DNA from 4 places in the Paenibacillus sp. FSL P2-0121 genome. Region 4 is predicted to be linked to each of the others. Evidence: riboswitches for the same ligand, from Rfam matches in the RefSeq annotation. Region 4 holds a riboswitch; each other region holds the start of a gene.
What was found. Region 4 has a riboswitch for cyclic di-AMP ahead of MKY54_RS00190 (3D domain-containing protein). Riboswitches for the same ligand answer to the same signal wherever they lie in the genome.
Positions count from the first base shown of each region.

Region 1 (8,052 bases), 560 kb from region 4:
TCTATGGATTTGTCTTGTACGTATTAGGTTACTTCCTCTATGCCTTGATGTATGCGGCTGTAGGTTCGATTGTCAGCCGTACGGAGGATCTCGGTCAGGCGGTAATGCCAATCATGATGTTAGGCTTCGTAGCGTTCTATGTTCCACTGTTCAGTATCTCCAATGCAGATACTCTAGTGGTTAAGATAGCGAGTTATGTGCCTTTCACCTCACCATTGACGATGCTGCTCCGAATTGGTGTCGGCGAGGTGGCGATCTGGCAAGTCATTGTATCGCTGCTGATCCTGCTTGTGACTACCTTCATCTTCGGATGGCTGGCAGCCAAGATCTATCGTACCGGCGTACTGATGTACGGCAAACGCCCAAGTATTAAAGAAATCAGAAAAGCAATGAAAGCTTACAAGATCTAAGAAGACCTCATATAACTTTTAAGGAGTGCTAATGATGTCTACAAGCGAACAATATACCATTATGCTTTTAATGAGTTCGGTATCGCTGGCTACGGTTAGTAGAATGCTTCCGGATGGCTCCACTTTTATGGATTTCGTTCAAGGCGTATTGACTGGTGTTGCTATAGTGGGGATGTTGGCAGGATTGTGGATGTACGGTAAGGCGCGTAAGAGTAAAGTGTAATAGTAGGAACTGAATTTTCGGGGGTATCCTAACAACCATTTATGGTTGTTGGGATATCCCCGTTTTTGAGTTGGCAATCTCTTTGTATACGAGCTGATATAGCTAACGGACCCAGCAGCACTTAAATGCAACAATCATCGAGATTTAGCAAGATATCGGACACTATAGTCGCTATTGGCATGAAAAATGGTGAATTAGTAGCTCTTTTAACCAAATAGTTGCACTGGAGTCCGATACTATGCTCAAAAGGCGATAAACGTGTAAGTAACGTCATCTGGGTCCGTAAGCCTTGGTGGAAGATGATTAGGGCTTGCTTTAAGACGATCCAAGACGTTCATCGCTCGAGATTTTTACTGGAGTCCGAACGCCGGCCATATTTGTGGAAAAGCTTCAATTAAAGGCTCCTGAGTCCGTTAGATGCTTCATGCGCTCAAAGATCGTTTGAATTCTAGTCAGAGACTAAATTATAGAAAGATTTGCGCTCGTTAGTACATCCGCTTGGGCGGTCATCTGCTCCCGTACAGCTCTAAGCTGTGCTTTCAATGCAGGAACACTTTTTTGCAGAATAATGCTTATTTGAGAAAGAGGCAGCTTTAAGCCGTACCACAATACCTTCACAAGCTGTTCCTCCCAAGGTAATGCCTTAGCCGATAGAAGCGAGCGCCGGGCAAAAGAATCAGCACACTGGCGAATACAAGTGCGGTAAGCGTGGATAGAGAATAACTGAGGATCGAATTCATCCTGACGATATATTTTATGAAGCTCTGTGAAGGTGCGTATAGTAACCTTGTCCGCCTCATTAGATTGTTCTAACAACATGGAACTAAGTACGTAGACTTCATTAGTATACTTTTGGACACACTCTGCAAATTTAGTACTGTAGGTGGACTCGGGAGGTAAGGGGTCAGGCATGGTGAAACACGATCCTTTCAGAATGAGAGATTTGCTTGAATCTATAATATAGAAAAGTAAGAGATTGATTTATTGATGAGATCAGCGGTGTCTGGTTCCGGGCAACTGTGTTTCTGCTGGGAGGTACTGGATAAAGCTTTGGAAGGTTTGTAGTAGAGCCGTTCACTTCTGGAATTGCTCCCCCCTGCTGCAACACTGTACAGACGCCCTTGCTGAATATGCCCTGCCAAGGATTTACCCTGGAGCTTGGCCTTTAAATCCTGCAAAGCACCCTGAACTAGCTCAAGCTTAACCTGCTCCCAATCTGAACCTTCGCGGCGGACCTTATCCAGCGCTTCCTCAAGACGGCAATGACAGATAGCCCGTAAAAAAGAACTCCATTTAATGAGATCGAAATTTTTGGTGTTGGCAGAGATCAGACAAGCCCCCCAGCTGCAACCTCCCTTACAGGTGAGTTTTAGAATACCATAACGGCAGCCTTCAGCCCCTTCCATTCCATAGTGGATAGGCTCGGGTTCATCCAATACAAATACTTCAATGCGGGATAGTCTGCGCTGGTCCATAGTAGGGTTCCTCCTTAGATTTCCAAAAGCTTTAAGTCTACATGATGAGTGACACTAGCCTTTTCTACACAAGCGAGCATTTCCATTTTATTCTCACAGACTGCGGTATGCTCTAGCCATAGTCGGAACTTCTCTTTCCGTATAACAGATAGATGTAAGGGAAAGGTGCTGCGGGATCTCAAGACATACCAACCGGCGCTTACATCTTTCCAAGGCTCCTTGAAGGCTGTAAACCACGGGAGTTTTTGGTGTGATGACCAATCCTGCTGCTGCTGTTGTTCTCGAATTTTTTTATATATCTCATATACAATCTTAGAGTCTAAACAGTCTTTACAAGAAGAAGGTGTGCTGAACTGGCGAAGGGCTTGGATCTGGTTCTGGCCAAATGCATAGCCTACAATGTACCTGTGATTATGTTCTTCGAACCACAAGGCCCCGAAACAAACGTAATTTAGACTTATCGGCTCAAGCAGCCCTTGATGTATCCCTAAATAATAGTGCTTCAAAACATTCACCCCATCCAGCGTGCTATCACCTAATAAGCTCAGGTAACGCAAAAACCGCAGCAAGAGGAGGACCTCTGCTGCGGTTTTGGATTACAGGCAGATATACCTGGGCCAAAGCGTGGCGGATCAAGGGTCTCTCTCTTTACGCTTACGAGGTTAGCTGTCGGATTCGGACGGTGAGAGTCGCCCTACCTATTGAGACTTATGCAGTCTCCTTTGGATTCACCCCAAGTAGGCCAGGTGGCCTGATGGTTCCCCCGTTCCCTGCGAATGCAGGAACTCAGCGTTGATTGTTTTTCATGAATTAGATTCAACCCGAATCATACTCTTTTCAAGATTTTCTGTAAAAAACGGAAAATGTTCTTTTAGAGCAATTTTAACCATATCCTGCCGACTACGACTGAAAAACGAGGTAAATAGGTATTTATGGCGTGTTATCGCGCCTCTTTCTCGCTCAGCCTCAGCTTCTTGCGTTTCTACCTATAATGGGAATTTGCAGTATTTTCGCTCTAAAAAGGTGAATAAAATCACATGGGTTATAGATAGCGATTAAACGCTCCAAACTCGAGTAAACAAGAGATATAGAGAGATTAGATATCAAGTAAGCGCTATCTAATGGGAAAATAGTTTTTAATTTGCATTATTTTGGCATCATTCAGGTTTTACAAGTCTTCGTGCATAAGAGTATGATTACTCCTGTTTCAACGACAATCGAATATTTGATCCGCTTAATTTCCGGTAAGGAAAGCGGGGGAACCAACAATCGGCAGCCGATGTGAGAGTCGGAAGCCGATTATGGGGTGAATCCTGTAGAGGGTGTGAGTGAGCTCGCATCTATACAGGTAGGGCGACTCTCACCGCCCGAATCCGACAGCTAACCTCGTAAGCGTATGGAGAGAGGATGAGTGCAATGTGACCGCTAGCGAGCCACAGAGGAGATCCTTTGTGGCTTTTTGCTGTGCTCTTAGAAGCAAAGCATTTATGGAGGCCTCCCCTAAGAGGTCGCTAAATTCATCATTAGCGGTATTTGTAAGGCAGCGTCTAATGACGTGACACAACCGAGCTTTAGGTTGTGCCCGAAAATGACGATAGGTCAACATCCTTTCGGAGATTTTCGTTGCCTCCTTGTTGTAAATGAGCAGGAGGAGAAAAAAAGATGACGGATCAGAATGAATATGTGCTTGTATGTGCGCCTACAAAGGCGGGAGAACATTTCATTAAACTTCTGAAGTTCAGGGGTATTAAGATGGCGGGATTAACCAACAATGTGGCTGAGAAAGCTTTACTTGAGGAGCTCGGGATTGAGCAGGTTATTCTAGTGGATACCCGCCATCAGAGCACTTGGTTTCGCCCATCGTTCCCGGTAGGCAGGGTATATCTGTTTGAGAGCAGCTTTCCGCTTTGCTGCCGCTATATTCAGATGTGCCGTACCTGGACGACACAGCCGATTTTTGTGATTACAAGTTCAATAAATCCTAGATTGGTCTATAAAAGACTTGGTGCGAGCTATGTAATCTATTCCCATAGTGGTGATGCTGATTTTCTAATCGATAGATCACCTCATCAAGGATAATGGAAGGAGTGCGGAAGATATGATGGATCTGTATATGGTGGCTTCGTTAGCTGTAATTTACGGGTTATTTTATGGCTTTATGCGCTGGTGCGCAGGTGTAGTTGAGGATACGGGGAGGGATAAGCTGTGATTCTAGTAATCGCTGTTACCCTACTGTTGTTTATATATCTGGTTTACGCGTTGATTCATCCTGAGAAATTTTAAGGAGGGGCATTCATGGGCATTTTGCAAATAGTCGTCGTAATTGTAATTCTCATCTTGCTGGTCAAGCCGATGGGAACGTATTTATATCATGTATTTTCTAACGAACCGAATCGTACGGATCGCTGGTTTGCAGGCACAGAGAAAGGTATTTATAAGCTGATCGGCCTGAAAAAACGGGACGGAATGTCCTGGAAGAAGTATGCACTCAGCTTTGTTTTAACTAATATCGTACTGGTTGCTTTCAGTTATATTTTTCTAAGATTACAGCGGGGATTGCCGCTGAACCCGAATGGAATTGCCGATATGGAACAGACGCTTTCATTCAATACGGTGATCAGCTTTATGACCAATACGAACCTGCAGCATTATAGCGGGGAGACGGGACTATCGTATTTTTCACAAATGGCAGTCATCACGATGATGATGTTCACGTCTGCAGCGAGCGGATTTTCTGTTGCGGTTGCTTTTGTCAGAGGGATTACAGGACAGAAATCAGTCGGGAACTTTTTCGAGGACTTCGTAAAAGCACATATTCGTGTATTCATTCCATTAGCTCTGCTAGTTTCATTGGTGCTGGTAGGATTGCATGTGCCACAAACGCTCAAGCCATCGCTTGAGGTCACTACACTCGAAGGGCAGACGCAACAAATCGCTATCGGTCCAGTCGCTTCTTTGGAATCAATTAAACACTTAGGTACGAATGGTGGCGGCTTCTTCGGAGCCAATTCAGCGCATCCTTTTGAGAACCCTAATCCACTTACGAACGTTCTGGAGATTCTCTCTATGTGGATGCTGCCAGCCTCTCTGCCATATATGTACGGATTGTTCGCTAAGAACAAACGTCAGGGCTGGGTGATTTTCACAGCAATGATGACCTTGTTCGTACTACTGCTGGGATTGAATTATTATGCGGAAACCAAAGGCAATCCAGCTATCAATGCGCTGGGGATCGAGTCTTCGCAAGGCAGCATGGAAGGTAAAGAGGTGCGTTTTGGTATCCCGCAATCTTCGCTGTTCACTTCGGTAACAACGGCAGCTACGACAGGTAGTGTTAACAATATGCATGATACGCTGACACCGCTGGGTGGCATTACCCCTCTGGCCCTAATGATGCTCAACAACGTCTTCGGGGGAAAAGGTGTCGGACTAATCAATATGCTGATGTATGCCATCATGGGTGTCTTCTTATGTGGACTAATGGTTGGCAGAACACCAGAGTTTCTCGGGCGAAAGATAGAAGCCAAGGAGATGAAGCTAATTGCGATTGCTATCCTTGTGCATCCGTTCATTATCCTTGTACCAACAGCAGGTGCGTTCTTAACGGACTTGGGCAACGGTGCCATCACGAATCCCGGATTCCATGGACTTAGCCAAGTGTTATATGAATATGTCTCTTCTGCCGCGAACAATGGTTCAGGATTTGAAGGGCTTGCGGACAACACCACCTTTTGGAATGTTACAACCGGGATCGTAATGCTGCTTGGCCGTTATGTCTCTATAATCGCGATGCTGGCAGTTGCAGGCTCACTGATCCAGAAGAAGCCAGTTCCTGAGACGATTGGCACATTCCGCACAGACAATGGTCTGTTCACCGGAATTCTGATTGGTACCGTTGTAATTATCGGGGCTCTGACGTTTCTGCCAGTCATTGTGCTCGGCCCGATTGCAGAATATTTGACCTTACGGTAGGAAGAGGGAGAACAAGATGAGTACTGTAAAAAGAAAAAAGCTGCTGACGGGACCCATACTCCTAAGCGCTGTAAAGGATAGCTTTATTAAGCTTAACCCGGTGACGTTAATTAAAAATCCGGTCATGTTCGTAGTCGAAATCGGTACGATTATTGTATTGCTTATGGTACTGGCCCCCGGATATTTTAATGCAGAGAAATCGGTAGGCTTCAATATCACAGTGTTGTTCATTCTGCTATTCACAGTGCTGTTTGCCAACTTCGCTGAAGCGCTGGCTGAAGGCCGCGGGAAAGCCCAGGCGGATTCACTCAAGAAAACGAAACAGGATATCACAGCTAACAAACTCGTTGGAGGGTCTGTGAAGACCGTTTCTTCTTCCGAGCTTCGTAAAGGAGATATTGTCATCGTCAGTCAGGGAGAACTTATCCCTGGCGATGGTGAAGTAATTGAAGGGCTGGCCTCCGTAGATGAATCTGCAATTACAGGTGAATCTGCACCTGTTATTAAGGAAGCCGGCGGAGATTTTGGCTCAGTCACAGGCGGCACCCGGGTAGTCAGTGATGAGATTAAAGTCAAAATTACCAGTGATCCCGGTGAGTCATTCCTGGATCGGATGATCTCCCTCGTTGAAGGGGCGAAACGTCAAAAGACACCCAATGAAATTGCACTAAATACACTCTTGATCAGTCTGACGTTGATTTTCCTGATTGTAGTAGTGACCTTGCGGCCAATTGCGACTTATCTGGGCGTTGATCTAGATATTCCTGTTATGATCGCCTTGCTGGTCTGTCTGATCCCGACCACAATCGGGGGACTGCTCTCCGCTATCGGGATAGCAGGGATGGACCGCGTCACACAGTTTAATGTCCTTGCTATGTCAGGGAAGGCCGTTGAAGCTGCCGGCGACATTAATACAATGATTCTAGATAAGACAGGTACGATTACTTTCGGAAACCGGATGGCGAGTGATTTTGTGCCTGTTGGAGATGAAACGGAAGCTGAGCTTACGGCTTGGGCAGCTATTAGTTCGCTAAAGGATGAGACTCCGGAAGGACGTTCGGTTATTGAGCTGGCTAAGAAGCTGGAGCGCAGCTATGACAGCAAACTTGCTGAAGGCGGAGAGTTCGTAGAGTTTAAGGCTGAGACCCGGATGAGTGGTATAGATCTACTTGATGGACGATCTGTTCGTAAAGGGGCAGTCGATTCCGTGAAGAAATGGGTACAGTCGAAGGGCGGAGTCATTCCCGCGAACCTCGACAGTAATTCCGATGCTATCGCTCGGATGGGGGGGACCCCGCTTGCTGTTGCGGTAGACAACCGGATTTATGGACTTATTTACTTAAAGGATACGGTTAAGCCAGGGATGAAAGAGCGGTTTGATGAGCTGCGAAAAATGGGAATCAAGACTATCATGTGTACAGGGGACAATCCGCTGACCGCAGCTACTATTGCCCGTGAAGCAGGGGTAGATGATTTTATTGCAGAGAGTACACCTGAGGATAAAATAGCGGTTATCCGCCGTGAGCAGAACGAAGGCAAGCTGGTGGCAATGACTGGTGATGGTACGAATGACGCACCTGCCCTTGCCCAAGCTGATGTGGGCTTAGCGATGAACAGTGGGACTACAGCCGCTAAGGAAGCAGCAAACATGGTTGATCTGGACTCCGATCCCTCGAAGATCATTGAGGTTGTAGCTATTGGTAAACAGCTACTGATGACGCGGGGCGCGTTGACAACGTTCAGTATTGCGAATGATATCGCTAAATACTTCGCAATTATTCCGGCAATGTTCATGCTCGCTATTCCTGAAATGGAAGCCCTGAATGTCATGGGATTGGGTTCACCTAGCTCGGCAATTATATCTGCATTAATATTTAATGCGATTATTATTCCGCTGCTGATCCCATTGGCTATGAAAGGTGTCTCGTATAAAGCGATGAGTTCTACGAAGCTGCTGGGACGTAATATTTTT
Region 1 covers NZ_CP150245.1:601,015-609,066, forward strand. Annotated here, with positions in the region: gene MKY54_RS02650 (ABC transporter permease) at 1-410, shown strand, start outside; gene MKY54_RS02655 (hypothetical protein) at 445-633, shown strand; gene MKY54_RS02660 (hypothetical protein) at 1,093-1,452, opposite strand; gene MKY54_RS02665 (hypothetical protein) at 1,587-2,108, opposite strand; gene MKY54_RS02670 (hypothetical protein) at 2,123-2,677, opposite strand; cyclic di-AMP (ydaO/yuaA leader) riboswitch at 2,746-2,910, opposite strand; cyclic di-AMP (ydaO/yuaA leader) riboswitch at 3,330-3,519, shown strand; gene MKY54_RS02675 (hypothetical protein) at 3,771-4,187, shown strand; gene kdpA (potassium-transporting ATPase subunit KdpA) at 4,404-6,080, shown strand; gene kdpB (potassium-transporting ATPase subunit KdpB) at 6,097-8,052, shown strand, end outside.
Region 1: another riboswitch for cyclic di-AMP. It lies ahead of MKY54_RS02670 (hypothetical protein); the one in region 4 lies ahead of MKY54_RS00190 (3D domain-containing protein).

Region 2 (8,052 bases), 1.0 Mb from region 4:
ATTTCTGCCGCAATAGGGATATGAATTCGGGATTTAATACTCCGAAATGCAGAAATACATTGCTCCTTGTATTCTTCTGGCCGATAATCCTCAAGGATTTGCTCCACTCTGGCATGCAAAGGCATCTCAATCCAGATCTGCGTTCCGCTCTCTTTTTGCTCGGCCATAAATGGGGGCATTACTACCTTACCAATCTTTTTGCTCTCCGCTTCAAATAGTACATAAGGAGAATCCCCGATCTTAATTAACTCCTCTAAAAGAAGACTATCGAACGTTTTTTGATTGTTCGCACGAAGGCCAATCTCACCAAAAATAGAACCGCGATGACCTGCCATCCCTTCCAAATCCAGAACGGGGTAGCCTTGCGCTTTCAGGCGGTGTAACAGATTGGTTTTACCTGTGCCTGTATTTCCGTGAATCACATAAGACTTCGCCTTACATTCATAGGACTCCAATTCGTCGAGCACCCATTTACGATAAGCCTTATAGCCGCCTATCAGCCGGTAAGCATGAATATCCATTAAAGAGAGTACGGTCGCAGTTGTACGGCTGCGCATACCTCCCCTCCAGCAGAATACAGCTTTGTCTCCTTGAATCGCTGCAAATTCTTTGACAAAAGAAGGCAGTTTTGCCGCAGCAATCTCCAAACCACGTTCTTTCGCGGCCTGCACACTTGTCTGTTTATACAACGTCCCTACTTCAGCCCGTTCCTGATCATCAAAAAAAGGAATATTCAAACTATCCGGCAGCGTTGCATCTTTATATTCAGAAGGAGATCTAACATCAATAATGGTGATCTGCTTCTTGTTTTTTAACACTCTAAGTTCTTCCAGTGTAATGTCCTGAAACAATATGCTCTCTCCTCTGGTGGCTAACCTTTATAATTTGCTCTAAGCTGATATACAACAGTTATTCCACAGCAGCTATAACTGTAATCTGACCCGGATGCTCTTCCGTTACCTCTCCGATCAATGCCGCTTCTACCCCTGCATCTACTAACTCTTTTAGCAAATCTTCGCTTTGTTCAGGGGCCACAGAGATCAGCAATCCGCCAGAAGTCACAGCGTCACATAGAATATAGCGGCTTAGTTGGTCCATCTCTTCCGGATAAAGAATGCTGCCTTCCAGATGGGCAAAGTTATTCTTAGTGCCTCCTGGAACAAATCCCTGTTCCGCAAGCTCTCTTACTCTTGGCAGCATAGGTACATCGCCTTGACGAATGATCAGGCCCGTGCCGCTCCCTTTAGCCATTTCCGAGGCATGTCCCAGTAGCCCAAATCCGGTAACATCTGTACAAGCATGTACATCATAAGGCTCCATGATTTCAGCCGCTTTTTTATTCAAAGTAGACATTACTGTCGTAAGGCGTGTGGTTTCTTCAGGAGATAGCTGATCCTTTTTAATGGAAGTTGTTAAGATCCCCACACCGATAGGCTTCGTTAGAACCAGCTTGTCTCCCACCTTGGCGCCCGCATTCGTTCTTACTTTGTCAGGATGCACAAGGCCCGTAACGGCCAATCCGAATTTGGGCTCTTTATCGTCGATGGAATGTCCGCCCACAAGAGTAGCTCCTGCTTCCTGTACTTTATCCGCTGCACCGCGCAAAATGTCACCGAGAATGCTTTTATCTAAAACAGAAATAGGGAAGGCCACAATATTAAGCACCGTAAGCGGCTTTCCACCCATCGCATAAATATCGCTTAATGCATTGGCTGCTGCAATTTGACCAAATGAATAGGGATCATCCACGATCGGCGTGAAAAAATCAACAGTTTGCACTAACGCTAATTCATCACTTAAACGGTACACCCCTGCATCATCACTAGTGTCCAGACCTACAAGTAGATCCGGGTTAGGAACAGTTGGTGGCAGACTGCGAATAACCTGCATGAGATCAGCGGGACCGATTTTGCAGCCGCAGCCCCCTTTTGAAGATAATGAAGTCAGTTTTATAGTTTCAGCTTGAGACATCATGACTCAGCTCCTTTAGTATGAATTATCTTAATCTTACACGAGTAGATCGCATTGTACAAAATGCAAGAGTAGCAGATGCGTTGCTTACTACGCCTCCTTCTATACACTTACCTTCACTACTTAGGGCCTACTGTTCTTTCCCACGTCGGGTGAGCTATATTTGGTGCTGTGGTAGGGTAGGGACATTAAGTAGCGTTCTAGGTACAATATGCTTGTAAATGTTCAACATCCATCGGTTAGTAAAATAACCAAAGGCTGGCTCATTCGTAGATTTCACTACGGATAAGCCAGCCTTTAATTGGATGTCCATTATATTAGGGAAATCCTCCCTAAAAACATCCTATTATTAGGGAAGTTTTCCCTAATCCATGTTCTAGGAGCCATAATCTCCTTCACTTTAGGGAGAATTCCCCTAAAGTTCAACCCAAAAGGACGTCCCATAGCCAGCTCGTGCTCCCTGGCTATGGGACGTCTTTTTTCTCACTTAAACGCTTCGCTTGTGAAGGTCTCCCAATAGATCAGCTAATCTGCTGAGTACCCTGCTGCTTCTCTAAGAAACGTTGAAGAATCGCATTGAATTGCTCCGGTTGGCACAGATTACTTGGATCTAATGCGTTCGGAATAATCGCCAACTGCGCATGTGGCAGCTGAGACACCATTTCCTTCATACAATTCACTCCAAATTCATTGAAGTCCCCTACAATACATAAAGCGGGACGTTTAAAAGCCTTTAAACATCTGGTGTAATCAACATGGCTCGTAGCCAGCCTTTGCCGATATAGCTCCCGGGGACGTTTGTCCAGCAGCCCTCTTCTAATCTCATTGTAGGCCAGACTCCAGCGCTCTCGGTACATCATCCGAATCGAAGGCAACACCAGCTCGCTTGGGAGATAATACATTAGTAAACTGCAATATGCTGCCATAGTTTGTATTTTCCCTACTATTGTTGATCCGTGAGTCCTACAAAAGCTATCCGCGACCACAATGGCTTTTACACGCTCAGGATATTGTTTGGCAATATGCTGAACGACTAAGCCACCATAGGCGATTCCTACAAAAACTGCTTCACGGATACCTAGGTCATTCAACAGCATAATCAGATCCAGACATTGCGTCTCAATAATCTCATGTGGGGCCTCCAGCAGTTTACCAGACTTGCCATTCCCCCGTAAATCGCACAAAATCACTTTATATTTATCGGAAAAATACTCCAGCTGTGGTTTGAACATACTGTGTGTTAATCCATGTCCATGGATAAACACAACCGGAGTGCCAGTTCCATTGATTTCATAATAGAGCGAAGTTCCGTTCAGTTTAGCGATAGGCAAAGGTAACACCTCTTTCATAATAAATTCTACGACTATATCTGCTTAAAAACGCAGCAAAAAACCACAGAGGGATTCTCTGTGGCTATTCATCACTAAACACGCCATTCATCCTCTCTCCATACGCTTACGAGGTTAGCTGTCGGATTCGGGCAGTGAGAGTTGCCCTACCTGCAGGGATGCATATTATGCACCCGGAACAGGATTCACCCCATAACCAGTGCCGACTCTCACATCGGCTGCCAGTTGTTGGTTCCCCCGCTTTCCAGAAACGGAAATTAAGCGGATTGCTTATGTAATTGTAAATTTAAGATAATTCTCAGTTCTGAGATGAATCATACTCTTGTAAGGTTTTCTTGTAAAGGAGGGCTCTGGTCAAAATAATGTTGAAAGCAATGCTTTTCATTTCATATTAAGCATACTCTTCATTTTCTCTTTCTTTTGCTCTTGTTTACTCGTTTTCTTTAGAAAAACAGCTCTGAAGCAAGCGAAAAAGGGGGTGATTCACCAGTACTTTCCTATTTAATAAGAAACGACAATCTTCAATACCAATATTGGGCCAGTTTCTGTACCTTGGGGTGTTCGTCGTTTCTATGTCCCCGATCCGTTTGGCAAGCTTGTTAATATTATTTCACATGAACAGCACGAATGATTTCATAAAAAAGAAAAAAGCTAAGCAGAATCAGAGATATCCCCTTGTCCACTTAGCTTCCTTTTACAATACTATGGCTACAAAAGATCGGCGTTTTTCAATGCATGCTCCCAGCTTGGAAAAAAGAACAGCGCACTTCTCATAAGCTCTGGGTCGCTTTGCTTTACTTGTTTTTTACTGATCGAGCTTCCGTCGCTTTGCAGCTTTTTGATCCGACTTAATACTTCATCAGCCTCCAAAGGAATTTCCATTGAAACACTCCTTTCTCAGTGACCTGTTTCCCTTCATTTTCTCCATAATATGTTTATTTATTCCGTACTCTTAATTTCCCCAGATTAAACCATCTGATAGATGGGTTGTTCAGCAATGAACCGGGTAGGAAGCATGGGATATTTGTCTGCTAAGATTTCAGCTAAATATTTCATCCCCGGCGCTTCACTCTCCGCATGACCTAACATGATGAGCGCTTTAGATCTGCCTTGGTGCCCTGCATCCCGCACATATTCCGGAGTCTCCCACTCTGGTCCTTCTCCAGCAATAATTAAATCAAGATTGTGATCATTAAAAAGTGGAATAGCCATCGTCCCGCCCCCTCTGTAACCTACTAATATCCCTATGCGTTTGCAGGACAGAGACAGGTCACCAGCAGCGCGTACATAAGAGATCCCTAGCTTACTTTTAATATACTGAGCAGCTTCCAGTACAGTCATGGCAGGAATAGTGAGAATCGTAGCAGCCGCTTGCTGCTCTTCCACATAGTCTGACCAATCCAGCTCTCGCAGCAAACCCATCATAATCCCATCTGGCTCTTGCCGATGCCAATAATCATGATAACGAAAAATAGCTATTGGGGAATGTCCGATCAGACTTTTTTTCGCATGATAAACCGGATCACCTTCTAACCACTCGTTCGCCGCATGATGGCTATAAAATACACCTTCATGCGTGATCAGCAAATTGGCTCCTAACGCTATTGCTTGCTCCACAATATTTTGTGTGGCAGAAAAGGCCGTAATAATCCCTGTGACTTCAGTTTTCGGTTCCCCTGGGTTCAGAATATCCACAGTCCCTTCTACCTGTTCCACAGTTCCCATTAAATCTTTCAAAATCGCTCTAATCGTGAGGCTCACTATCATCATCCCTCGGTTCAAAATCTAATAAATCTTTCTGCCTTTAAGATCCTCAATTCCGCTCTTGCGGTAAAAATACGTATTGATCCGATCTCTCCATTCCTGCGCATGCTCTGCTTGCTCTTCAAGACGTTGCTTCACTTGCACATACAATCCACTATCCATGCTGCCTTCAAGTGATTCCCATGTTGCTAGAAGCTGTGCAGCCTGCTCTGCCCCCTCGAAATGAGTATCGTAGATATGTTGTATAACCGTTTGCCCCGATTGCAGAACATGCGTGTATGGAACATGATGGAAGAACAGCAGCAGCTCTTCTGGACAAGACGCTAGATTCTCATAATTTGATGCATTAAGACCCATATACTGTCCGCTATACCCCGTTCCCGATTTGACTGAACGATCCACACCAATGCCCTTATGATCCGCATAATGGTACGTTCCCCACTTGGCGTATTCATATCCATCCACATTCGGCCCATAATGATGATCCGGATTAACCATCCAGCCCACACCTAATGGAGCTGTGTAAGATTCGTAAATCCTCCATGAGTCCATTAACATCCCGCGAATAGCAGCCACTAGACCTTCATCAGTGCCAAAGGTAAGGCGAATCCATTCCTCAGCGATTTCTTTTGCCGTCAGCTCCGGATTCCAAATTAATCTCCCATATCCATACAGATTGGCTTGAGCTAACCCATGCCCCGTCCAGTTCATGTCATCCCCAACATTAGTTACAGCAGCCACACCATTATATTTATTTCCCCACACCGATCCGTCCACAATATGTTTCACAAGCGTAGTTTGCCCTTTGGCATAAGTATTGAAATCAAGGACTTCTTTCCACTGTGGAACGAGATAACAGAGATGCCGCTGCTGCCCCGTATATTCTTGAGCAATCTGAAACTCCATCAGATGATTGGTATGTTCCAGTGCGCCAAACAACGGAGATACCGGTTCTCTGACTTGAAAATCCATCGGTCCATTCTTGATTTGCAGCACTACATTATCATTAAAACGGTCATCCAATGGTTTGAAATGATCATACGCTGCTCTGGCCCGATCGGTCTTACGGTCACGCCAATCCTGCTTGCAGTTATATACGAAACAACGCCAAATCACGATTCCGCCAAACGGCTCCAGTGCTTCTCCCAGCATATTAGCGCCATCGGCATGGTCACGCCCGTAAGTGAATGGCCCTGGTCGATTTTCTGAATCTGCTTTGACCACAAACCCGCCAAAATCAGGGATCACTCGATAAACCTCACCAGCCTTATCTTTCCACCATTGCCGCACCGCTGGGTCCAGTGGATCAGCTGTCTCCAATGCTCCGATCTGTATCGGGCTGGCGAAGTTAGCACTGAGGAATAGCTTAATTCCGTATACGCGGAATATTCCTGCAATTAACGCGATATCAGGCAAATATTGCTCCGTTATAAATAGAGATTCAAGCTCATGAACATTCACATTGTTAATCGAAATCGCGTTGATCCCCACAGAGGACATCAATCTGGCATAATCACGCAGCCGCTTTGTATCGTTAAGAAATTGATTGGACTCGTAAAAAAAGGACCGTCCAGCATAGCCACGTTCAATACTGCCATCAAAATTATCCCAGTGATTAATCATTCGCAGGCCGTTCACCGGATTCATAGACAAATTCAGAGCGTCTATCTCGCTTTCTGTTCCTATCAGCCGTAACAGATGGAATACGCCATACAATATTCCAACAGGCGTTGAAGCACCGACAGCGATACATTGCTCAGTAGCATTTGTACGTATAAGGAAACCTTCAGGACCCAGTGAATCGGTTCGTTCTCCTGCGAATACTCTACTAATTAATGGATTCCCCCCTTGGAAGGTTCCTATAACGATACACGGTCCTTCAGGTTTCGCTGTGAGCAGTGGCGCTTTGCCCAGCATAGAGGTCATCCCCTGTATGAATTCCGCGGCTGCCGCCTGAATCGTCTCGTTGTCCTCCGTTACTACCAACTCAACACACCAATCTATATATTGATTGTATAGAGATCCTGATTTCAGCTGACCATAATTGAGCCAAGCCTCATAAGCGGTATTTGTCATGTTTATTCCTCCCGTATAAATAACCCGCCCTGGATTGAAAAGGACGGGTTCATGATTCGCAAGCTTGAGCAGGTTACCCGCTCTATGATTTGGTGACAGCGTTAAGCAATTGGTGATACGCTGGCTTAGGATTATGCTGCTCATCGAATAGAAATGGCCAATTTTTCCGTCCCCGAACAGGGAAGCCGTCCAGCCATGTATAGTCATCCGCTGCTCCCCAGAAAGTGACTGAGCTAATCACGTCGCGGTATTCTTTCAACAGAGCAAACATCGCTTCATAGCGCTCTGCCTGCAGCTCGAGCAGTTCGGCAGGTGCAACCTTTAAATCCATTCGTTTGTCATCGAAACGGAACATGGACACATCCAGCTCTGTCAATTGGAGCTGAAGCCCTAAAGATGCATACTTCTCAATAGCAGCACGTATTTCATCTAAGTCCGGATCGTATAGATTCCAGTGGGCTTGCAATCCGACGCCATGGATCGGCACTCCTTGTTCCAGCAGCGACTTCACCATTTTATAGATTTTGTCACGCTTAAGAGGATTAGACTCGTTATAGTCGTTGTAGAATAATAAAGCCTTAGGATCGGCTTCATGAGCGAATTCAAACGCTTTGCCGATAAACTCCGGTCCGACAATGTCCAGCCACTTTGACTGGCGAAGAAGTTCTTCTCCTTCATCTGCAATAACTTCATTTACAACATCCCAAGCATAGATATCTTCCTTGTAACGCCCAACCACGGTCTGAATATGTGATTTGAGCCGTGCAAGCAATGTCTCTTTGCTTACACACCCGCCCTTCTTATCCTCAAACAACCAGTCCGTAGTCTGGTTATGCCAGACTAAAGTATGCCCACGCATAGCCATATGATGTTTTCGGGCGAACGCAACCAA
Region 2 covers NZ_CP150245.1:5,982,077-5,990,128, forward strand. Annotated here, with positions in the region: gene mnmH (tRNA 2-selenouridine(34) synthase MnmH) at 1-851, opposite strand, end outside; gene selD (selenide, water dikinase SelD) at 910-1,971, opposite strand; gene MKY54_RS26345 (alpha/beta hydrolase) at 2,493-3,320, opposite strand; cyclic di-AMP (ydaO/yuaA leader) riboswitch at 3,408-3,594, opposite strand; partial or broken gene MKY54_RS26350 (glyoxalase) at 3,856-3,951, shown strand; gene MKY54_RS26355 (hypothetical protein) at 4,029-4,202, opposite strand; gene MKY54_RS26360 (Nif3-like dinuclear metal center hexameric protein) at 4,287-5,087, opposite strand; gene MKY54_RS26365 (alpha-glucuronidase family glycosyl hydrolase) at 5,106-7,160, opposite strand; gene MKY54_RS26370 (endo-1,4-beta-xylanase) at 7,243-8,052, opposite strand, start outside.
Region 2: another riboswitch for cyclic di-AMP. It lies ahead of MKY54_RS26345 (alpha/beta hydrolase); the one in region 4 lies ahead of MKY54_RS00190 (3D domain-containing protein).

Region 3 (8,052 bases), 3.2 Mb from region 4:
ACGCTGTTTTTTTTGACCATACTGTTTGCCAAAAAGAGATTAATAATTATATAATTTTAAATGTATATGATAAAAACTACATTAGTCCCTAGAGGACAGAAAGGAATTCTCCTTGAGTAAACCTAAAAAAAGTCCAAATGTTCCCCAGTTGAGCAAACAAGAGAAACGACGGGTAGAACAGGAGCAACAGAAGCAGAAAACGAGAATTTTAGTTATTAGTTCAATAGCTGTAGTAGTTATCATTTTTGTTGGATTGTTTATGTTAGCTTCGAAAGATGCAGCAAAGAATGTCTCTACAGGAGAACCGGTAGAATTCAATTACAGTGAGCTACCTAGGATTGGTAATGAGGATGCACCTGTTAAGCTTGTTGAATTTGGTGATTTCAAATGTCCAGCTTGTTCCCAGTTTGCTGGCTCCATGAAACCGAAAATTGTTCAAGATTTTGTCAACGAGGGAAAAGCAGCTCTTTACTTTGTAAATATGGCTTTCGTTGGTCCTGACTCTGAGACAGCTTCACTAGCTGCATTGTCTGTATACCATCAGAATAAGGATGAATTCTGGAAGTTCTATGATGCTGTGTATGCGCAGCAAGGGGATGAGAGCGTGGAATGGGCCACTGAGGATTTCTTGGTAAGCCTTGCTGAAAAAGAGAAATTAGCGATCGATTACGATCTGTTGCGTAAAGACATCCAAGAGAAAACTTATGCAGATGAGCTGAAGAAAGACATTCAGTTGGCAACTGACGCAGGCGTGACAACTACGCCTTCGCTCTACATTAATGGAGTGAAAACGGCTGAACCTTTCGATATTGAAGCGATTACATCTGAAATTAACACCGCCGCAAAAGCAGTGGAGGCAAAGTGACAAAATTCCTATCTTTTTGCAAGCGTAACTGCCTCTATCTGGCCTGGTTCGTCTCTTTGGTTGCTGTAGCTGGTAGCTTGTATTTAAGTGAAGTCTTGAAGTATGAACCTTGTAAGCTTTGCTGGTTTCAGCGGATTTTTATGTATCCGCAGTTATTTTTGTTGGGAATTGCCACTTTCCGTGGAGATAAGCGCGTCATTCCTTATGTGCTTCCATTAAGTTTGATTGGTGGCAGTATCTCAATCTATCATTATGCGGAACAGAAGATTCCAGCATTAAGTAAAGTTCTACCTTGTACAATTGGTGTTCCTTGTAATAAAGATTATTTGAACTACTTCGGATTTATTACGATTCCTTTGTTAGCTTTAATCGCTTTTGCTCTAATTAGTCTCCTTCTTTGGTATGGACGTAAGGAAGAAGAAATGATTGACGTAGATGCAGAGGAGAGCTTAGGATTTTAGTTTTCACTTTGGAAGGTACAAAAAAGCTGAAAAGGTATTAAAATCACGGGCTAGAGGGATAATTGAAGATAATGAAAGAGAGCATCCAATAAGACGCTATATTTGAGCTTATTGGATGTTTTTTCATTCTTTTTTCATTTTTTTCAACGCTTTACTGTAGGCACTTTGTAGACTAATATTAGACCTTGTGAGAAGTTGAATATGCGCTGAATTTTCTTAGGAAAAACGGGGGAACCAAACTTGGCATTCATGCCAATGGGGTGAATCGGAACCGGGTCGAACAGACCTCTACCGTAGGGCTATAACCACAGCCCGAATCCGCCAGCTAACCTCGTAAGCAAGGTGGGAAAATGACCATGCATAAGCATGCGGATCATTTCCGTATGCTTATTTTTGTGTCTGCATTTATGAAATCCACCGATGAAAACAGCGCACGGAAATTCCGTTTCAGCTCCCAAAGAAAGGAACTGTATCCACCATGGTAAGCAAGGTAAAACGACTATTGATCGGCCGTCCGATGAAGTCGAATGAACTCGATCATGAAAAGTTATCCAAGGTTAAAGCACTGGCTGTCCTGTCTTCTGATGCGCTCTCGTCTGTAGCCTACGGAACGGAACAAATTCTGATTGTACTGGTGGCTGCCGGGTTTACTGCCATCTGGTATTCCCTGCCAATTGCATTAGCCGTATTGGGCCTGCTGGCCATCCTGATTTTATCCTATCGGCAGACGATTTTTGCTTATCCGCAAGGAGGCGGAGCTTATATCGTAGCCAAGAGTAATCTTGGTATTCCGACAGGGCTGCTCGCTGGGGGTTCATTATTGGTGGATTACATTCTTACCGTAGCGGTTAGTGCCTCGGCAGGGACGGATGCGATCACATCGGCTTTTCCAAGTCTTCATAATCATACTGTTCTCATCGCTGTATCTGTTATCGTTTTATTAACAATCATTAATCTTCGCGGAGTGACTGAATCGGCTTCATTTATCGCAATTCCAGTGTATTTGTTTGTGGTTTCGATTGTTGTTCTGATTATCTCCGGTATCGTTAAATATGCAATGGGTGGCGCGCATGCGAATGTTCCTGAAATAGGCAGCGCCGTATCTAATGTAAGTTTGTTTCTACTATTAAAAGCGTTTAGCTCTGGTTGTTCAGCCCTAACGGGGGTTGAGGCCGTATCTAATGCGATCCCAAACTTTAAGGCACCGGCTGAGAAAAATGCAGCCAAGACGCTAATGATCATGGGACTTATCCTTGGCTTTATGTTTACCGGAATCACTGTGCTGGCATATTGGTATGGTATTGTGCCAGATGAAAAGGCTACGGTTGTCTCTCAGATCGCTGAATCGACCTTTGGCCGTGGCGGATTGTACTTTTTCATTCAAGGGATTACAGCAGTGATTTTGTTCTTGGCAGCTAATACAGCATATTCAGCGTTTCCGCTGCTCGCCTTTATGTTTGCAAAAGATAAATATCTGCCACATGCATTTATGGTCCGTGGTGACCGCCTGGGCTTCTCAAACGGCATTATTTTTCTAGGAGTTATGTCTATCATACTTGTGACTGCATTCCATGGGAATACGGAAGGTTTGATTCCACTATATGCGGTAGGCGTGTTCATTCCTTTTACCTTATCCCAACTGGGGATGATGGTGCATTGGATCAAAACAAGACCCGCTGGATGGGTGAAAAGATTTGTAGTAAATACCATCGGTATGCTGACTACATTGACGATTACGCTTATATTTATCATTACTAAATTCTCGAGCGTATGGATGGCATTCATTTTCTTACCTGCTGTAATGTTCGTGTTCCACCGTATTCATAAGCATTATTTGAATACTGCGGATCAACTGCGTATATGTCCGGCTACTGATAAACCTGTAATTAAAGGAAGTACTGTAGTTGTTCCTGTTGCAGGGGTTACACGTGCTGTATTACATTCCATCAGCTATGCGAAGTCTCTAACAGATAATGTTGTTGCTGTGTATGTAGGCTTTGATGAAGAAGACATTCATAAGATGGAGCAACGGTGGGAGGAATGGAATCCAGGTGTACGCCTGATTGTTCTTCGTTCCAGATATCGTAGTATCATTCGTCCGTTAGTGAAGTTTATCGATACGGTAGAGTGGAAGACCGCTGCGACGGATCACATCACGATTTTGATTCCACAGTTTATTACCAAACATTGGTGGCAAGCCGTGCTTCATAATCAGACCAGCTTTTTAATCCGCTCGTATCTAATGAATCAAAAGGACGTTGTAGTAGCGACTGTCCCGTATCATTTAAATAAATAAGTAGAAGATTAAAGATGAGGTTATATCCGGAACGTTCGGAATATAACCTCTTTTGTATTTTATATGAAGGAAATTGTTGCAAATCCACAGAATTTGAAATTTATATGTTGACACAGAGAATGAGAATCAATATCATTTAAAAGTGAAGCAGAGGTAAAGGTCACCTTTGAATATCAAAGCAGTTACATATAGGAGGGTTTTTAATGTTTTGGCTTAACAGAAAAAGATCAGGAAGCATGAAAGTGACGATGAGCGGACTAATAGTGATGACGCTAATACTTTCCGCTTGTGGTAATAATAATGCTGAAAGCTCATCAAATGCAGGAACAGCGCCTACAACAGCGCCTACAGCAGAATCTACAGAGGCACCTGCTGCACCTAAGACGTTAACAGATGCAATGGGTCATAAAGTAACGATTCCGGCTAATCCACAGCGCGTTCTGGGTTCATATTTGGAAGACTCTTTGGTAACTCTGGGTGTAACTCCAGTAGCTCAATGGTCAGTTACAAACGGCGTTCAGGATTATCTGGCCACTGAATTGAAGGATGTTCCTACAATTAGTTACGACCTTCCGTTAGAGGCTGTAATCAGCTTTGCTCCGGATCTTATTATCATCCCATCGGAGTCTTCTGTTCAGAACGGGATTTACGATCAGTTGAATAAGATTGCACCCACTTATGTAATTGGGGATGAACTAAATCAAGATTGGCGCAAATCGTTGCTCAAGATGGGTGAGATTTTGAACAAAACCCCTGAAGCAGAAAAAGCCATTAAAGATTATGATGTTAAAGCAGCGGCTGCGAAAGAACAGCTTGCAGGAGCTATTGGACAAGAGTCCGCGGCTATTTTATGGTTGGTGCAAAAAAACTTCTATATTGTAGACGAAACCCGCAGCAGTGGAGCTGTATTATATACAGACCTTGGCGTAACGCTGCCTAACTTAGTAACAGAGATCCCAGTAGGAACAAGAGCAACTTGGAATCCGATCTCACTAGAGAAGCTTTCTGAGCTGACCGCAGATCATATTTTCCTTGTAAATAGTGATAAGACTGAGGGTTCGGAGATCCTAGATAGTGCAATCTGGAAGGGCATCCCAGCTGTAAAAGCTGGAAATGTGCATGAAATGAGCTCAACAAGCAGCTGGCTTTACAGTGGTGCGAACGCTGGCAGAAAAATCATTGACGATGTGCTAAAAAGTCTTGTGAAATAAAAGTCGTAATTCACCATGAATGAGACTGATCATTTCGGTGGGGAAGAGCGTGCAGATCAAGTATCTCGGGATACAAAGATCTGCACCATTTTTTTATAAACCAATCCCATAGTACGGAAAAATCGATCCTGCAATTGTACAACATAAATATTTTTGCGATAATGAGAATGATTGTTGTTATCATATAAACCATTGTAACTATTGAATAAGGAGACGGCTCATGGTTTCACCCTCAGATTTCGCAAATCGTATTAAAAATGAACCCAAAAAAGCTCTACATACCCGACCGGCAGCTGCCATTGGTATTCTTATTTTTGGACTTGCTGCCATTGCCTTCGGATTGGCACTTTCGGTCTCAGTAGGTGCAGCAGATATCAAGTTAGCTACGGTATGGGAAGCTATATTTCATTTCAATCCAGATTTACAAAAACATCAGGTAATTAGAGAACTGCGATTTCCACGTGCTATTGCTGGCGCCTTAGTCGGTGCTTGCTTCGCAGTAGCAGGGGCTATCATGCAGGGGATGACAAGAAACCCGCTTGCGGATTCAGGGCTGTTAGGCTTGAATGCAGGAGCAGGGGTAGCGCTGGCCATAGTATTTGCTTTTGCACCCTCACTCTCATTCACTTCACTAATGTTGTATTGCTTTATCGGTGCCGCTGTGGCCTCTTTTATCGTATTCGGAATCGGTTCGCTTTCTTTTAATGGCCTGACCCCCTTGCGATTGACATTAGCAGGTTCGGCTGTTAGTGCTTTATTGGTTGCTATTAGTCAGGGAGTAGCTATTCTTTTCAACTTATCTCAGGACATAGCCTTCTGGTTAGCTGGTGGGATGGGTGGAGCTAGCTGGACTCAGATCAAGATTATATTCCCTTGGGTGGCCGTAGCCTTAATTGCAGCAATGATGTTATCACGATCCGTCACATTGCTCAGCTTAGGAAGAGAAGTAGCGGTTGGTCTGGGGCAGCGGACAAGGTTAGTTCAATTGGCATGTATGATTGTTGTGGTTATCTTAGCTGGAAGTGCGGTTTCAACGGTTGGCCCGATTGCTTTTATAGGACTAATTATTCCACATGTTACTCGTTATTTCGTTGGAGTGGACTACCGCTGGATTATCCCTTGCTCCGCAGTTCTAGGGAGCTTATTGATTATCTTTGCAGATATTGCCGCAAGAATGATAAATGCACCGTATGAGACACCGCTAGGAGCTTTAATTGCCATCATCGGCGTACCGTTCTTTATTTATTTAGCGAGTAAGCGGAAGGGGGAGCTGTAATGCCCAAATTAACCCTTACTCCAGATGAAAAAGAACGCCGCACACGCGCCCTAACGGTGTTATCACTCCTTGCTATACTGATCGTCGTTGTGTTTATAGTCAGTATGAATACAGGGTTTATGCGTCTATCCCCACTAGAGGTATTACATACACTCATGGGTGATGGAACACATCAGCAAAAGCTTATTTTATTTGATTTCAGATTACCCCGCATCGTAATTTCATTGTTAGTTGGAGCGGGCTTTGCAGTATCGGGCTGTATTCTACAAAGTCTCGCACGTAATGCACTCGCTGAACCGGCTACGCTGGGCATAAGTGCTGGTGCAGGTTTTGCGGTAATCATTTTTATCTCGTTTTTTCCGGCTACAACAGCAGCTCCGGTATTTGTCTTGCCTCTCCTAGCGCTTGGTGGGGCTGGCCTGACCGCAGCTTTAATCTATATTCTTGCCTACCGGAAGGCAGATGGTCTGTCTCCTACAAGGCTGATCCTTATCGGGATTGCGGTCGCTGCAGGAATCAATGCTTGCCAGCTTGTATTGGCACTTAGGCTTGATCCTAATAATTATCAATTTGTAGCTACTTGGATCGCCGGGAAAATATGGGGTGGGGATTGGAGATTCGTCCTTGCTTTGCTGCCTTGGATCGCGATTCTGTTACCGTTCGCCTTCTATAAAGCCCGGGTTCTAAATGTATTGAATCTAGGGGACCATACTTCATTAGGTCTAGGAATGCGTGTGGAGAAGGAACGTATTCTCCTTCTGGTAACAGCCGTAGCGCTTGCCGGCTCCTGCGTCGCGGTAAGTGGAGGTATTGGCTTCGTCGGCCTGATAGCACCACACCTGGCTCGCAGGCTGGTGGGACCCCGTCATCAGGTGTTATTACCTGCTAGTGCTTTGACAGGGGCGCTTCTTATGATTACCGCTGATACCATTGGTAGATGGGTATTGCAACCTGCCGAAGTTCCTACTGGCATTGTGGTTGCGATTATTGGCGCACCTTACTTTTTATATTTACTCGCCAAGTCGAAAGCGTAAATTAGTTCATACTTAGGAGCATAGCTCCATAAAACTTTTAAGGGAGTTGTAGATCATGTCAGAACGTTTGAATACAGAAGAATTAAGTATTGGGTATGCTGAGGCTACTATAGTTAAGGGATTGAACTTGTCTATCCCTACGGGGAAAATCACCGCACTAGTGGGCGCTAACGGCTCCGGTAAATCTACAATCCTCAAAACGATGGCCCGGATTATGAAGCCGAAGAGTGGCACCGTAATGCTGGACGGCAAATCGATCCATAACTTTTCAACTAAAGAGGTTGCTCGTCAGCTAGCGATTCTACCGCAGAACCCAACGGCTCCTGACGGTCTGACGGTATCTGAGCTGGTCAGCTATGGTCGTTTCCCTCATCAAAAAGGATTTGGCACGATGACCGCAGAGGATCGCAACATCATCTCCAACGCCATCTCTGTTACGGGCATGGAATCTTTTCATGATCGCCCTATTGACCGTCTCTCTGGTGGACAACGTCAACGCGCTTGGATCGCTATGGCGTTGGCTCAAGAAACAGATATTTTATTCCTTGACGAGCCTACAACGTTCCTAGATATGGCGCATCAGCTCGAAGTTCTTCAACTTTTGCAAAAGCTGAATGAGGAAGAAGGCCGTACCATTATCATGGTCGTGCATGATTTGAATCATGCTACTCGTTATGCGCAGCATATGGTAGCGATTAAGTCCGGTACTGTGGTTAGCGAAGGCTCACCTACTGAGGTTATGACACCAGATGTATTGCGGGAAGTGTTTGGAATTGAAGCGGATATCGTTCCGGATCCACGTACGGGTGTGCCACTGTGTCTTCCTTACGAGCTTGCTGCCTATAAAGCTGTGTAATTATCATCTAAAAACATACAACGAACAGGCTCCCGTCATTGACAAGGGAGCCT
Region 3 covers NZ_CP150245.1:3,817,392-3,825,443, reverse strand. Annotated here, with positions in the region: gene MKY54_RS16905 (DsbA family protein) at 149-865, shown strand; gene MKY54_RS16900 (disulfide oxidoreductase) at 862-1,326, shown strand; cyclic di-AMP (ydaO/yuaA leader) riboswitch at 1,521-1,680, shown strand; gene MKY54_RS16895 (APC family permease) at 1,805-3,622, shown strand; gene MKY54_RS16890 (iron-hydroxamate ABC transporter substrate-binding protein) at 3,826-4,833, shown strand; gene MKY54_RS16885 (iron ABC transporter permease) at 5,054-6,109, shown strand; gene MKY54_RS16880 (iron ABC transporter permease) at 6,109-7,143, shown strand; gene MKY54_RS16875 (ABC transporter ATP-binding protein) at 7,199-7,999, shown strand.
Region 3: another riboswitch for cyclic di-AMP. It lies ahead of MKY54_RS16895 (APC family permease); the one in region 4 lies ahead of MKY54_RS00190 (3D domain-containing protein).

Region 4 (8,052 bases):
CCAGATGGTTGCACACGCCCCCAAAGTCTCCAGCTTCTATCGCTTGCTGCATCTTTCGAGCAGAAGGATGAACCGCTATATTATTGCTCCGAACGCGTCCATACACTTCTGCAGTCGATACATTGATCGGTGGTTTCGCCAACACAACCCAGCATTGTGGCGGGTTATTGATTGGTGTCAGCTTTTCGCCTCGTCCTGTAGCCAAGGCTGTGCCGCCTGTGACGCAGAAAGGTACATCAGAACCCAGCTCAGCGCCAAGCTCCTGTAGCTCCTGCGCAGGAATACCCAGACGCCACAGACGGTTTAGACCGCGTAGCGTAGCTGCGGCATCACTGCTGCCGCCAGCCAGGCCAGCCGCAACCGGAATTCTTTTATCCAGATGGATATGTACCCCATTCTTCACGTTATAACGGTCTTTAATAAGCCTTGCCGCCTGGAAAGCTAAATTTTTCTCGTCCAGGGGAATATAACCAGCCTGACTTGATATTATAATAGTATCCCTTGGCAGCTCAGACAGCTCTAAGCGGTCTGCTAAATCTACCATGGTCATAATCATTTCCACCTCATGAAAACCGTCAGCACGTTTGTGCAGCACATCCAGCATCAAATTAATTTTAGCTGGTGCCTTTTCATACATTTTCAAGGCGTTCACCCACCTTCAGCTTTTCCCGTAAAAACAACTTAACATATTATATGAGAAACTTCTAATGAAGTCCAATAATAAAAGGGTGTCGCCATTTAGACGCACCCTTTTTCAGTAATATTCACTTTATAGCCTAAAATTTAAGATTTCCGCGCAGCCTGTTCAGCAAGCTGTATCGCTTTTTTCACCATGTTGCCAGCGTCTTGAGTTGTAATTCCACCCCAGCCCTCACGTTCCACGGTTTCATAAAAACCCAGCTCCTTGGCTAACTCTGTCTTCAGTTCCTCCGACATCATGCCTCGTTTTCTGCGGCTCATTACGGAATTCCTCCCTTATGAAAATAAATGATTAACCCGTTGCCCAATTAGTATGCTTGCTTAGCACACGGATCATGCACCAAATATTTGTCCCAAAAAACGTAAACAAAAAACAGCCTCCAAGGGAGACTGTTCGTGAAACATTAAGCTTTAATATACATAATCCGCATCTGCCCATCGTCTTCACAAACTGTGATTTCCACAGATTCAGTAAGTATATCGGCATAGCTATAGGAGACTCGCTTAAAAGTTTGCTGCTCCTGATCCAGTTTGACAATAAATACAGAAGGGTACGTTTCTTCCAGGACACCTGTGCGTTCAACGGTTTTACGACGACCTCCGTTTGCACGCAATGTGATCTTATGACCGACGTGAGCTTCAAGACTGCGTTTGATTTCCAACAGCGCGTTATTAGCCATTACCTGACGACCACCTCTTTTCTTGTCCATTATACAACTTTTTCAGGACAATGTCAAAGCAAATAAATAATTAATTATAGTTGATGCATATTTCGTTGTCAACGGAATTTTTTTGCGAGAAATCAGCGCCGGACTAATATCCTTGTTATCTGTAATATAGGCATTACAAAGAAAAAAAGAAAGGGTTAAGCTCAGCGCTCACCCTTTCTTTCGGATATTCTATTCAACCCATTCAAATTACCTATATTCCTGACACCATAGACCTATCTCTGCCGCTTAAATGGCTGATGGTGTCACTTTTAGCGCCGACAGATTCTGCAGTCGCGGCATTCCGATGCGGAAGCTGCCACGGGTCTCAACACCACCAATACCCTGATTACCGCTGATGGTATTATTCAGAACATCGCTAAGATTTACAGTATCCCTGATGGAAGTAAAGGATGATTTTGCTGCTACATACACGGGATCCAGAGCATGGATCAAAATTCGACCAGGTGAACTGGCAAAATTAGCTCCAGCTCCAAGTAAGGCCTCGAAATGAGATTGACAAGCACCGGCAACAATAGTCAACGCATCAAAATTCCGCTCATACTCCCTAGCTACCCTAATAGCAGCTATAAAGTTTTGCGAATTTTTATAGCTATTCAGACTATACAGATCGTAAGTATGCTGTTGCTTCAGTACCCCATCATGACCAGTGATCACTACAATATCTGGGCGTACACGGGGCAACAGCCGGTATAACGTATCAGCCATTGCAGATTCATGAACATGATGCCCTTCAGCGGGAATCCGCAGCTGCTCGTATAAGCTAAGGCTCTTATTCAAATATGCCGGATCGCCATCCAGATGCAGTACTTTACCTGGCACTTCAAAATAAGGAGCTTCCTTGGACGGTGGAGCCCATGTCCCCTCTGTTAGGGTTCCCCCGCTCCGCTGACTTTGCTCCTGACGGTCCTTCCGCAGCTGTGTCAGTGATTCCTTCGCTTTGATCTGTGCTTGCTGTCCCCGTTCCGTTATTCGGGTAGGAGGCACTTGAACCAGGTCATCCAGAGGAGAATCCGCCAACAGGCGGAAATCTGTGCCTTTAATGACGGCTCTATCCTGCACAATATTATCTACACGAAATGTTAAATCACCGCCATAAGATTTGCGAACGACCAAGTCTCCTAAATTCATTACAACCACCACCTCTACCCCATCGTATGGGCAAAGGCCTCAGTTGGTTCATAACTCAACATATTTTTAAAATATAAGAATGTATAATGCTCCACCAGAATAACATCCTTATATTTCTACGAGAAACGGTTGTCGTCCTTAAGACAACAACCGTTTCCTATTGCTTATTCAATTCCAGCGGCTAGCAAAACACCGCTTAAGCGGGCGTATTCTTCAAGACTGAGTGTTTCTCCGCGACGGGTCGGTTCAATACCCGCTTCTGCGAGTAAAGCCTCCAGCTGCTCACGTCCTTGTTCAGGGAAGTAACGAGCCTTCAGATTGTTAGCAATCGTCTTGCGGCGCTGTGTGAAAGAAGCGTGAACCACTTCAAAGAAATGCTTCTCACTCTCCACCTTTACCGGAGGATGCTCTCTAACCTTCAGACGGATAACAGCAGACTCCACATTAGGTTGAGGGATGAATACCGTACGTGGCACGATACAGACGAGCTCAGGCTCGCTGTAGTACTGCACGGCAATGCTAAGACTTCCGTATTCCTTTCCACCTGGAGATGCAGCCATACGCTCCGCAACCTCCTTCTGAATCATTACAACGATGTTATCAAGGGGAAGCTTCTCTTCGAGCAGCTTCATCAGAATCGGAGTAGTCACATAATAAGGCAGGTTAGCAACCACACTGACCTTGTTCACAGTGGTGAAATCTTCCTTGAACATTTCCTGCAAGTTCACATTGAGGACATCATCGTTACGAACCTTAACATGGGGATAGGGGGAAAGTACGTCTTTTAATATTGGAATCAGTCTACGGTCAATCTCTACGGCAGTTACAGCACCCGCTGTTAGTGCCAGACGCTCCGTCAGCGCTCCAATTCCCGGCCCGATCTCCAGCGCCCCAGAATCGCTATCTAGTCCAGCAGCGTCTACAATCTTGTCCAAAATATTCTGATCAATCAAAAAATTCTGTCCCAGGCTTTTCTTGAACTTGAATCCATAACGTTGAATAATCTCTTTGGTCCGTTTTGGAGTCGAAATTTCCTCTCTACCACTCATGAAGTAATGCCTCCCTGATCAATTTGGGCGAGAGCCCCGGCAAATTCCTCCCGCGTAATCCCAAACATCGCCAGCCGCTTGTACAGCTGTTTGCCGTTACAATATCCGATTCCAAGCAAATTACCAAGTGCCATACGTCTTTCAGCAGCCCGAGGGTGTACAAGCATTCCAGCGGCCATAAGATCATCAATACCAATCAAAGCAGGTGCTCCTTCAAAAGAGGTATGTACATTACGCAGCGCATGACGAATCGCCTCTGGCGATGCATTCTCTACACCGATATCCCCTTTTCGAGTTGCGTCCTTCTCTGGAATAAAAGCATGCTTGCAGCCCGGCACCTTCGCTGAAACGATTTTACGAATTCGCTCCCCAGCATGGTCCGGGTCCGTAAGAATAATAACCCCTCTACGTTCCATAGCAAGCGCGATCTTAGCAATTACAGTCCGGTTTACAGCAGAGCCGCCTGTCTCAATGGTATCCGCTTCTACAGCACGCTTAATGGCTACGGTATCGCTTTTGCCTTCAACGACGATTAATTCCTTAATCATATTTCTTGACTCCTTCCAAAAAAAGCAAAAAGAAGAGGATTCGCTCCTCTTCTTTTGGTTAAAGAATGTATAAGTGATGAGCGGTTGCTCTGCGATCAACGAAATGATCATCCAGCGTTCCTTAACGGTTATCATCACTATAGCTTATCAAAGGATTTTTTGCAAAAGCTTCAGTTCTAGTTAAGCTCTGGTTTCACAGGTCCAATCACATAAACGGTACGTGATTTACGGCCGAAATTACGAGCATGGCTCAGGGAATCATAATAGACATCCACTTTATTGCCTTTAATGGCACCGCCAGTATCCTCTGCACGGCGGAATCCAAGCCCATCGATATAAACCCACCAGCCAATAGGAATTACATTCGGATCTACTGCAATTGTACGACCTTCCGTTACGCGTGTTCCGGAGGCAGTTTTAGTACCTATCCCTGGCTCTTCTGACGAATAAGCTGTCATGGAGACGTTCTTAATCATCTTCTTGTACTCAAAGTCTACGCCAGCCTTGCTTGTGACGTTCTTAGTCTTAGCGCTAACTTTAGTCGTTTTGGAGGTAGTGCTTGATTTGGAAGTTGTTGTAGCTTTAGCAACTACAGTAGGCTTAGGAAGTGCTTTAGTACCAACGGCAATGATCTTATCTTTTGTTACCGTTTGTACTTCCTTGCCGATCATGCGCATAGAGGCCAGTTCTCCGTCTTGATAGATCTTTTCAATATGCTGAACCATGACGCCTGGTTTGCCTGCCTGTGCCACTCTAACTGTTCCCACAGTAAGGGAGGGATCTGCTGTCTTAATAACACGGAAAGGTAAGTTAGTTGTTCGCTGTACCGTTTGCTTGTTGATACGAACGATCTTAATCTCCATGTCAGCAGAGATGGTGGTGTCTAACGAAGGAAAAATCTTATCATAGCCTTCTAGGTTGATACCCAGTTTGTCAATCGCTTGACCGATAGTGTCTTCGGTCGTATATAACGTTTTTGTTGCTCCGTCCGCAGTAAGGCTAAATTTCTGCGCACGATTGATAACGACACGGTCACCGTCTTTTATTTCATCACTCAGACCTAAAGATAATTCATCATGCGGCTGCAGCGAAATTTGCTCTTTCTCCAACACATCACCAAGAAGTGCTTCTCGCGTTTCAAGTGTCTGTGTTTGCCCGTCTATTACTAAAACTAATTGTTTATTACTTTGACCGTGTACGTACAGCAGAATTAACAGCGCGATTGCGATTGAAATCACACCTGCAAGTAAAAGTACGCGAGTATTTACTTGCTCCCACCGTAATGCGAAAGACCTGCTGGATGACTGCGAATCATGGGATACCTCTGGTTGGAATAAGCCCATTCTCTCCATCCTCCTTACATAGCCTCGTCGTCAATTTGTATATCATGAGGACTGAATTTCTTTGACGAAACTATTTGAGATTGTCACAGGATACGCACGTATTAACTTAGCGTCTCCTGCTCATGGATCGCCTGCTCGGCACAGCTACTCCCACACCTGTTATATAACAGTATGCGGGCAACATTCAGTTTATTCAAAAATAAAGAAGCCTAAAAAGAGTTCTCTTGAGGACTCTTTCGTGGCTTCTCCGATGTCAGAATACGCGGGAATGTTTGTGCACGAGGTTGCCTCTCTTACTTGCGCTTACGGGGTTAGCTGTCGGGTTCGGACGAAAGAGAGACGCCCTATTTCAGGTCACCCGCTCACGGCGGTTGCCCTTAAATTCACCCCAAAGACCACGTGAAGAAATCAAATATTGTTCTGCGGCAATTCCTAGTCGTATTCAAGATACAGGCATGCGGCAGTTCAATATTGGTTCCCCCGTTCTCCATACGGAGACTCAGCGAGACGATCCATGAATCAATGGCTGTCACAATAACAACAGCTCACATCACTGAAAAGATGATATCCTGTTTTGATGCATGTTGTAAAGGACGATTCAACCACGTTTACGCAAATATATGGTTAAAATATTGTAATAATCAGCCGTTTTTATATTAAAAAAGTTTAATATATCGGCCATTCTCTATTTTTCACCCGTTTTACTCCTGTTTTCAGACAATCCCAAATCGTTCCAGTGCGTTCGCATACGTAATTTTAGCCAATTCTTCCCATGTTAACCCTTTAATTTCAGCCGCAGCCTCTGCTACTAACTTCACATGAGCACTCTCATTTCGCTTGCCTCGGAAGGGGTGTGGAGTCAAATATGGAGCGTCTGTTTCGATCAATAATCGGTCCAATGGCGTCTGTGCAAGCACCTCTTTAGGCACTCTGGCATTTTTGAACGTGATCGGTCCTCCAAATGACAAATGAAATCCTAGATCTAGACACATTTTTGCGGTTTCCCAGCTGCCTGAGAAAGAATGCATTACGCCACCAATTTCATTTGCTTTTTCCTCCCGTAAAATCCGTACGACATCTTCATGGGCATCACGGTCATGTATGCAGATTGGCATTTTTAGTTCACGGGCTAGTCCAATTTGTTTGCGGAAGACCTCCTGCTGCACATCCTTGGGAGAGGTATCCCAATAATAATCCAACCCAATCTCTCCGATGGCCACCACTTTCTCATGGCTGCAAAGAGAGGCGATCCAATCGAGGTCCCCCTCTTTCATATCAATCGCATCCTGTGGATGCCAGCCCACCGCTGCATAAATATAATCATAAGATTCAGCCAGCTTCATCGTTGAAGGGATCGTTTCCCGATTAAATCCTATATTGATCATCTTGCTAACTCCGGCCTCTACTGCACGAGCTATAACTTCCTCGCGATCCTCGTCGAATTGAGGCGCATCTAAATGTGTATGTGTGTCGAACAGATACATTTTAAAGCTCACTCCTTGTTGTTTTTATCAATAGTTCCATAAATATTTGTATTATTTTGCAAAAATCTCTGCTACAGAAGAGGGCAACCGTGTAAGGGCTTTTTTCAGCTTATCCTGTGGGAAATATAGGTGATATCTGCCACGATGAATTCCGCTTATTGAGCGCACAATATCCGATACCTCTGAAATTTCCCGCAATTGCTCATTGCGATCAAGCAGTAAAATTTGATTATTGTCGAAGGCTGCTCCTGGACGGAACACATCATAAGGCAAATCTGTCGGATAATCAATCTCTAAGTCATATTCTGGGTTAAGTCCCGCTCCCGCAAAACTGCTGCGGATTTCCGTAATCATATCTGTATCCAAATTCTCGATCTCTACATATTTATACAGTTTACGATGAATAAAACGGGTACACAAGTCGCTTAATAACTCATCTTCTTCAAGTGTCCATTGCATAAAAGCAGTCTGTATCAGTGCCTCATCAAGCATTAAATATTGTTTCACTGTTACTTCTCCTCGAAAGAGATCTTCCAGCGGAGCGATCATAAAGCGAAATTTGTACCCCTCTTGGAACAATTCTTTAGCTCTACGGAAGATTTGACGCAAAATAATTTCAGAGCTGCGCGTCACCGGATGAAAATATACCTGCCAGTACATTTGATAACGCGACATTAAATAATCTTCAATGGCATGCATACCTGATTCTTTTACTACAATCCGCCCATTATAAGGACGAAGCATTCTCAAAATCCGATCAATGTCGATGGTTCCATAGTTTACACCTGTATAGTACGCATCACGCAGCAAATAATCCATACGATCAGCATCCAGCGGACTGGAAACCAAATTGACAACAATTTCATGCTCATATGTCTTAGAGATAACTGAGGCTACTTTACGAGGAAAATCTTCCTCCACATCACGCAATATTTCGGTGATCTCCGTGTCCTCCAAAATAATTCGGCAGGTCCAATCCTCATGGTTCATTTCAAAAGCTTCTTCTATAGAATGTGAAAATGGACCATGCCCTAAATCATGCAGCAAAGCCGCACACAAAGTAAGCAAAC
Region 4 covers NZ_CP150245.1:40,052-48,103, reverse strand. Annotated here, with positions in the region: gene ispE (4-(cytidine 5'-diphospho)-2-C-methyl-D-erythritol kinase) at 1-643, opposite strand, end outside; gene MKY54_RS00215 (small, acid-soluble spore protein, alpha/beta type) at 784-960, opposite strand; gene MKY54_RS00210 (Veg family protein) at 1,104-1,379, opposite strand; gene yabG (sporulation peptidase YabG) at 1,656-2,558, opposite strand; gene rsmA (16S rRNA (adenine(1518)-N(6)/adenine(1519)-N(6))-dimethyltransferase RsmA) at 2,723-3,607, opposite strand; gene rnmV (ribonuclease M5) at 3,604-4,155, opposite strand; gene MKY54_RS00190 (3D domain-containing protein) at 4,332-5,498, opposite strand; cyclic di-AMP (ydaO/yuaA leader) riboswitch at 5,784-6,013, opposite strand; gene MKY54_RS00185 (TatD family hydrolase) at 6,212-6,982, opposite strand; gene MKY54_RS00180 (HD domain-containing protein) at 7,034-8,052, opposite strand, start outside.